Regions from separate parts of the Gordonia oleivorans genome, predicted to be linked through region 2. Evidence: predicted binding sites of a transcription regulator. Region 2 holds the regulator's gene; the other holds the start of a gene.

Region 1 (3,416 bases), on a different contig from region 2:
GGTGAGGATGAGGATGGTGTTGCGGAAGTCCACGGTGCGGCCCTGACCGTCGGTCAGTCGTCCCTCGTCGAGCACCTGCAGCAGGATGTCGAAGACGTCCGGGTGGGCCTTTTCGACCTCGTCGAAGAGCACCACCGTGTACGGGCGACGACGCACCGCCTCGGTCAGCTGACCGCCCTGCTCGTAGCCGACGTACCCCGGAGGGGCACCGACAAGCCGTGCGACGGCGTGCTTTTCGCCGTACTCACTCATGTCGATACGCACCATCGCGCGTTCGTCGTCGAACAGGAACTCCGCCAATGCCTTGGCGAGCTCGGTCTTGCCGACACCGGTCGGGCCGAGGAACAGGAACGATCCGAGTGGCCGGTTGGGGTCGGCGACACCGGCACGGGCTCGCCGTACCGCGTCCGACACCGCGACCACCGCGTCGGTCTGGCCGATGACCCGGTGACCCAGTTCCTCTTCCATCCGAAGCAGTTTCGCGGTCTCGCCCTCCAGCATCTTGCCGGCGGGGATACCCGTCCACGCCGACACGACCTGTGCGACGTCGTCGGGTCCGACTTCCTCCTGCAACATCACGTCACCGTCGGGGTCGGTTCCGCTCTTCTCGATCGCGGCCTCGAGTTCCTTCTCCAGACCGGGGATCTTGCCGTAGCGCAGCTCGGCGGCCCGTCCCAGATCGCCGTCACGCTCGGCGCGATCGGCTTCTCCGCGAAGGCGTTCCAGCTCTTCCTTGGTGTCGCGGACCGCGTCGATGGCGGTTTTCTCCGACTGCCAGCGTGCGGAGAGCTCGTTGAGCTTCTCCTTCTGATCGGCCAGTTCCTGACGCAGCTTGCCCAGCCGCGCCTTCGACGCCTCGTCGTGCTCCTTTTGCAGCGCAACCTCTTCCACCTCGAGACGGCGGACGATCCGCTCGACCTCGTCGATTTCGACGGGGCGCGAGTCGATCTCCATCCGCAACCGCGACGCGGCCTCGTCGACCAGGTCGATGGCCTTGTCCGGCAGGAACCGCGAGGTGATGTAACGGTCGGAAAGCGTTGCGGCAGCGACCAATGCGGAGTCGGTGATGCGCACACCGTGGTGCACCTCGTACCGTTCCTTGAGGCCACGCAGGATGCCGATGGCATCTTCGACGCTGGGCTCACCGACGTACACCTGCTGGAAACGACGCTCGAGAGCGGCGTCCTTCTCGATGTACTGGCGGTACTCCTCCAGGGTGGTGGCACCGACCAGTCGCAGCTCGCCACGGGCCAGCATCGGCTTGATCATGTTGCCGGCGTCCATCGCGGAATCGCCGGTGGCACCGGCACCCACGATGGTGTGCAACTCGTCGATGAATGTGATGACCTGTCCGGCCGATCCCTTGATCTCATCGAGGACGGCCTTGAGGCGTTCCTCGAACTCGCCGCGGTACTTGGCACCGGCGACCATCGAGCCTAGGTCCAGCGAGATGACGGTCTTGTTGCGCAACGACTCCGGGACGTCGCCCTCGACGATCCGCTGGGCGAGTCCTTCGACGATGGCGGTCTTGCCGACGCCGGGCTCACCAATGAGGACCGGGTTGTTCTTGGTACGGCGGGAGAGCACCTGCACGACGCGACGGATCTCGGAGTCACGGCCGATCACCGGATCGAGCTTGCCCTCACGGGCGGCCTTGGTGAGGTCGGTCGAATACTTCTCAAGCGCCTGATAGGTCGACTCGGGATCCTCGGAGGTCACGCGGGCATTCCCGCGGACGGCGACAAACGCCTCGCGCAACGCCTGCGGCGTCGCACCGACGTTGTGCAGCAGCTTGGCAACATCGGAATCACCGGTCGCCAGACCGACGACGAGGTGCTCGGTGGAGACGTACTCATCGTTCAATTCTGTCGCGAGTTGCTGCGCGGCACTGACGGCCGCGATCGACTCGCGAGAAAGCTGGGGCTGTGCGCTCGAGCTCGATACCGTCGGCGCGCGGTCAACCATGGCCTGGGCCTGCGTACGAACCGCCGACGGGTCCACTCCCACCGCCTTGAGCAGAGGCGAAGCGATTCCGTCGGACTGATCGAGCAGGGCAACCAGGATATGGGCAGGCCGCACGTCAGGATTGCCGGCAGCGGCCGCCGCAGCCACCGCAGCGCTGAGCGCCTGCTGTGTCTTGGTGGTGGGGGTGAAGCTGTCCACTTCGTGTGCACCTTTCTCTACGTTCTTAAGTCGGTACGGCTCAAGTATGGCCGTTCGATGGTGTCAACGCGAGTAGAGTTGAGTGCATTCCGCTCAAGTATGCTCGTGATTGTGATGGTGATCACAGTAGCGTGCACTATGCGAGCCATACCCGCCCGGTGCCATCGCAGCCTTCATGGCCTACACGGCGTCTCCCGAGGCCTGGCCAACGTCATCGTCGACCTGGACAATCGGACGCGGACGTGGGGTCGGTCGTTGCGACGACGTGCTTAATGCTTGAGGTGGCTGTCCAGTTTGACGGGCAAACGGCGCAAGAGGTCAGCATAGGCAACTCCCATGGGTGAACCCGCAGACAGTCGGCTTCAGGTTGTGAAACGGATCGGTCGCGAAGTCGCCATCGTCTGCGGCGAGCCAATATGGCTCTTCCGGATGAGCCCGAAAAAGTCCAACTGTGGCGGCTGATTCAGTGTGGCGATAGCGATATGCGGCTGGAGACCACTAATTGCATAAGCCGTGCGAATCAGCTCGGGTTTGATCGGCGCCGATCCAACCCACTCCGCTGGTGAACCTTGTGAATCTGGTCAGCTCGGTCGAGCATCCTTTGCGTCACTGCGATCTCCTCTGGGACTTCACCTTCAAGCGGCTCGACCGAGACGAGTCGAGCGCCGAGCGAACCCTCACTGGTCACGAACCCTGACGGGAACCCGAACACGTGCGGCCGCAACTCAACGACGTGAGTCCCGATCGACGTCTTGTGTGTCGCCTTCATTGCACTACCGACTCCTACTCCACAAACGCGTGTGTCGAAGTTCAGGATGCGGTGTCCGCCCCCAAACGAGGATAAATCGCGGGCACCAACTCAGACACCAACCGTGGACCACGGGGAGCGGGTTGGCGCTTTGGTCGGGCCGGACGGCGCTCGGCTCGAGACGCGGACACAACCCTAGAGAGGCTTCGTCAGGCCGCCGCATAGCGGCCTACACGAAATCCGTTGCATCGCAATGGCATTAGTTGTATCGACAAACTGCAACGAGCAGCAGGCAACAACAGTTCCGCGGCAATCCCAATCCGTTTCGAGCAGAAAGCGTAGAAATTGTAGTCATGATCGACGCAGTGATCTTCGATTGCGACGGCGTGCTCGCCGACACCGAACCCCTCCACGACGCCGCCACCCGCGAAGAACTCGCGGCCCGCGGATTCCCCATCCCCGACAGCTTTTTCGAACAGGCCGCAGGCATGCGCACCGTGGATCA
Region 2 (3,416 bases):
TGCGTCTGCGTGACGGTCTGCGCCGTGGTGCGCGTGACCGTCGGCGGCGTCGTCGTCTCGGTGACGGTTTGTTCGTCGACGACGGTCTGCGTCACCGGATCCCCCGCGCGGGTCACGGTGATCTCGCCGGTGGTGCCGGTGACCGTCGTCGTCGACGTCACCGCCGCCGGGGTCTCGGAGCCGACGCCGGTGAACAGGGCCACCAACACGGCCAGGCACAATAGTGCCGCAACTCCTGCCGCGCCGCCGATCGCCCACCAACGCAGGCCGTGCGACCCGATGGCGGTGGTCGGCGCCGCGTCGTCGGTGGCGTAGGCGGGTGCCGTGTGCCCGACCGCAGCACCACCAACGGCCGCACCTCCGACCGCGGCACCTCCGACAGCGGCGCCGACGGGGATGGCCCGGGTGTCGGCGAGCACCACCGCGGTGGCGCCCTGGGCGACGGCGAACACCGGTGCACCGACCGGGGCGGCGGGTCGGCCGGTCGCCGCGGCCACGGCCGAGACCACCTCGGGCAACTGTGCACCCGACCCGACGCACAGGAACCTCGCCGGGCTGGGATCGGCGGTCAGGGGACGCAGCAGTGCCGCGGCGGCGGTGGCACCGGCGGCATCGCTCAACGAATGCGCATCGGCAGGCGACACCTGCGCGGTCCGGATCGTGCGTGCCGCGGTGGCGTCGACCAGCGCGAGAGTGTCCCCGGTGGCGAGTGCACCGGACTGATCGAGGGTGACGACACCGACGACGCCACCGCCCTCCCGGCCGGCCACCTGCGCCAACGCGGCAGGCAGGTCGACGAAGACGACCGCGGCGGCCCATGCCGGCGCTCCCGGACCGTGTAACGCGAAGTCGAGGTGGGCGCGGACGTCGGGGCGTGCGCAGGTGGTGACGATGTGGTCGATCTCGAAGGGCGCGGAATCGACGAGCTCGGTGAGGGCGGTCAACGCCGATTCCGGGGAATCGTCGGCGAGGTCGACGAAGTTGCTGGCGACGATCTCACCGGCCGCGTCGAGCACAACCGAGGCGATCTCCTCACCCAACACCGACACCCCGAGCACTGCTGGCCCGGTGATGTTGAGATCCGGGGACTGGCTCACCGTCGCCTCCTTCATCCAACCGGCATTCGACGCCACACACTAACGTGCGACCCCGGTGGGCAACAGATCAGGCCGCTGTGAGAAGTCGGCCGATCCGGTGCACCGGGGTCGCACGTTATTCGGTTGTGAGGGTGGTGATCGTTACGCTCTGGTCGTCCTAGTCGTCGCCACGACGCCGACGGGGTTGCCACACGACCAGCGCATTGGTGCGCGGGACGGGGACGAGCTCACCGCCGCGACGGGCGCGGTGCGCCTCGACCTCGCGTTGCAGTTCGTGCAGTCGTAGCTGCAGTGCGTCGACCTGATTGGTCAGGTCGATGATCCGCTTGATGCCGGCGAGGTTGACGCCTTCCTCCTGGGAGAGGCGCTGGATCTCGCGGAGCACCTCGACGTCGCGTGTCGAGTAGCGACGCCCACCGCCACTGGTGCGTTCGGGCGTCACCAGTCCGAGCCGGTCGTAGGTGCGCAGGGTCTGCGCGTGCATACCGGCCAGCTCGGCGGCGACCGAGATCATGAAGGTCGCGCTGGTTTCCCGTGGATCAGGTCCGGGTCGGTTCTGTTCGGCCATGACTCATCGCCCCCAGCCCGCCCGTGGATCGAATCCGCTGGCCTTCTCGGCCTCGGCGTAGGCGTGCATCGCCTCGACCGCGGCGTCGTCGAGCTTGCGGGGCACCTCGACCTTGACGGTCACCAGCAGGTCACCGGAACCACCGGCGCGCTTGGGGACTCCGCGTCCGCGCACACGCAGGGTGCGGCCGTCACTGGTGTTCGGCGGGATCTTGACGCCCACCGAGCCCTCGAGGGTCGGCACCGACACGGTGGCCCCGAGCACCAGCTCGGAGATGCTCACCGGCAACTGCACACGCAGGTCGTGGCCGCTGCGGGTGAAGACCTTGTCGGCGGTCACGTGGACGACGACGTAGAGGTCACCCGACGGCGCACCGCGGCGCCCGGCCTCACCCTGTCCGGCGAGCCGGATGCGTTGGCCGTCCTCGACGCCCGACGGGATGCGGACGTTGATGGTGCGCGAACGCACCTTGACGCCGCTGCCGTCGCAGTCGGCGCACGGATCGTCGATCCGGGAGCCGGTGCCCTGGCAGTCCTGACAGGGTTCGCTGAATCCGAACGCGCCCTGATTGCGGCTGACGAAGCCGGAACCATTGCAGTTCGGGCAGACCCGCGGGCTGGTGCCCGGCTTGGCGCCACTGCCGTGGCAGGTGGTGCACGGCGCCGGGCTGGTCACCCGGAGTGGGACGGTCGTACCCAATGCCGCGTCCGCGAACGACAACGTCGTCTCGGTCTCGAGGTCGTTGCCCCGACGCGGCCGGGTCGCCGTCGACGTGCGGGTGCCGCCGCCGCCACCGGAGCCGCCGCGGTTGAACAATCCCTCGAAGAGATCGCCGAATCCGCCGGCACCCTCTCCGCCACCACCGCCGAACAGGTCACCGATGTTGAAGTCGGCGCCGGTCTCGGTGGAGTACCGGGTTCCGCCGCCGCCGGGGAATCCACCGGGAAAACCGTTGCCGCCGCCGCGGAATCGGCCGCCGGCGAACATGGCGCGCGTCTCGTCGTATTCCTTGCGCTTGTCGGCGTCGGCGAGCACGCTGTGGGCTTCGGACACCCGCTTGAAGCGCTCTTCGGCTTGCGCGTCCCCGGGATTGGCGTCGGGGTGCAGCTCGCGGGCGAGCTTGCGGTAAGCCTTCTTGATCTCTTCAGACGAAGCATCAGAAGCAACGCCGAGGTCCTTGTAGAAGTCGCGTTCAAGCCATTCTCGTTGTGGAGCCACCAGACGTCACCTCCTTCGTTATGAACATGTCTGGTTGAAGTATGTGTGCGCCCCCGGTGACGCGCGGTTCGCCAGTGGCGTTCCGCGCATCACCGGGGGAGCGTGTAGGTGCTTATTGTGCACCAGTGGGCGCGTCCTGGGCGCCCGATGCGCCGGCCGGCGCCGGGTCGGTGACCGTGACCATCGCGGTCCGGATCACCTTGTCACCCAGGCGGTACCCGCTGCGGTACACCGCACCGAGGACCGGCTCGGCACCACTGCCGTCGTTCTGGACGGCTTCGTGCAGTTCCGGATCGAACACGTCGCCGGGTTCGCCGAACTTGACGAGTCCTTCCGAACTCAGGCTGCCGGCCAACTTGTCGGCCACCGCACGCAGCGGACCCGACTCGAGGTCGCCGTGCTCGCGGGCCCGGTCGAGATCGTCGAGGACCGGCAGCAGCTTCTCGATCAACACCTGTTTGCCGTAGGCGACTCGCCCCTGCTTCTCCTCCTCGGTCCGCCGCTTGTAGTTGGCGAACTGTGCGCGTTCACGC

Evidence for each region. Region 2 encodes HspR, which represses chaperone genes until heat shock. Its sites were predicted from a motif close to ANNTGAGTNNNNNNNACTCANNT; they were not measured.
Region 1: the regulator HspR is predicted to act here: its motif matches at 2,240-2,262, upstream of clpB (ATP-dependent chaperone ClpB).

What each region holds. Positions count from the first base shown of each region.
Region 1 covers NZ_JBDZDI010000024.1:457-3,872, reverse strand. Annotated here, with positions in the region: gene clpB (ATP-dependent chaperone ClpB) at 1-2,163, opposite strand, end outside; gene ABLE92_RS22635 (HAD family hydrolase) at 3,265-3,416, shown strand, end outside.
Region 2 covers NZ_JBDZDI010000023.1:11,950-15,365, reverse strand. Annotated here, with positions in the region: gene ABLE92_RS22300 (hypothetical protein) at 1-1,097, opposite strand, end outside; gene ABLE92_RS22295 (heat shock protein transcriptional repressor HspR) at 1,255-1,665, opposite strand; gene dnaJ (molecular chaperone DnaJ) at 1,669-2,883, opposite strand; gene grpE (nucleotide exchange factor GrpE) at 2,996-3,416, opposite strand, start outside.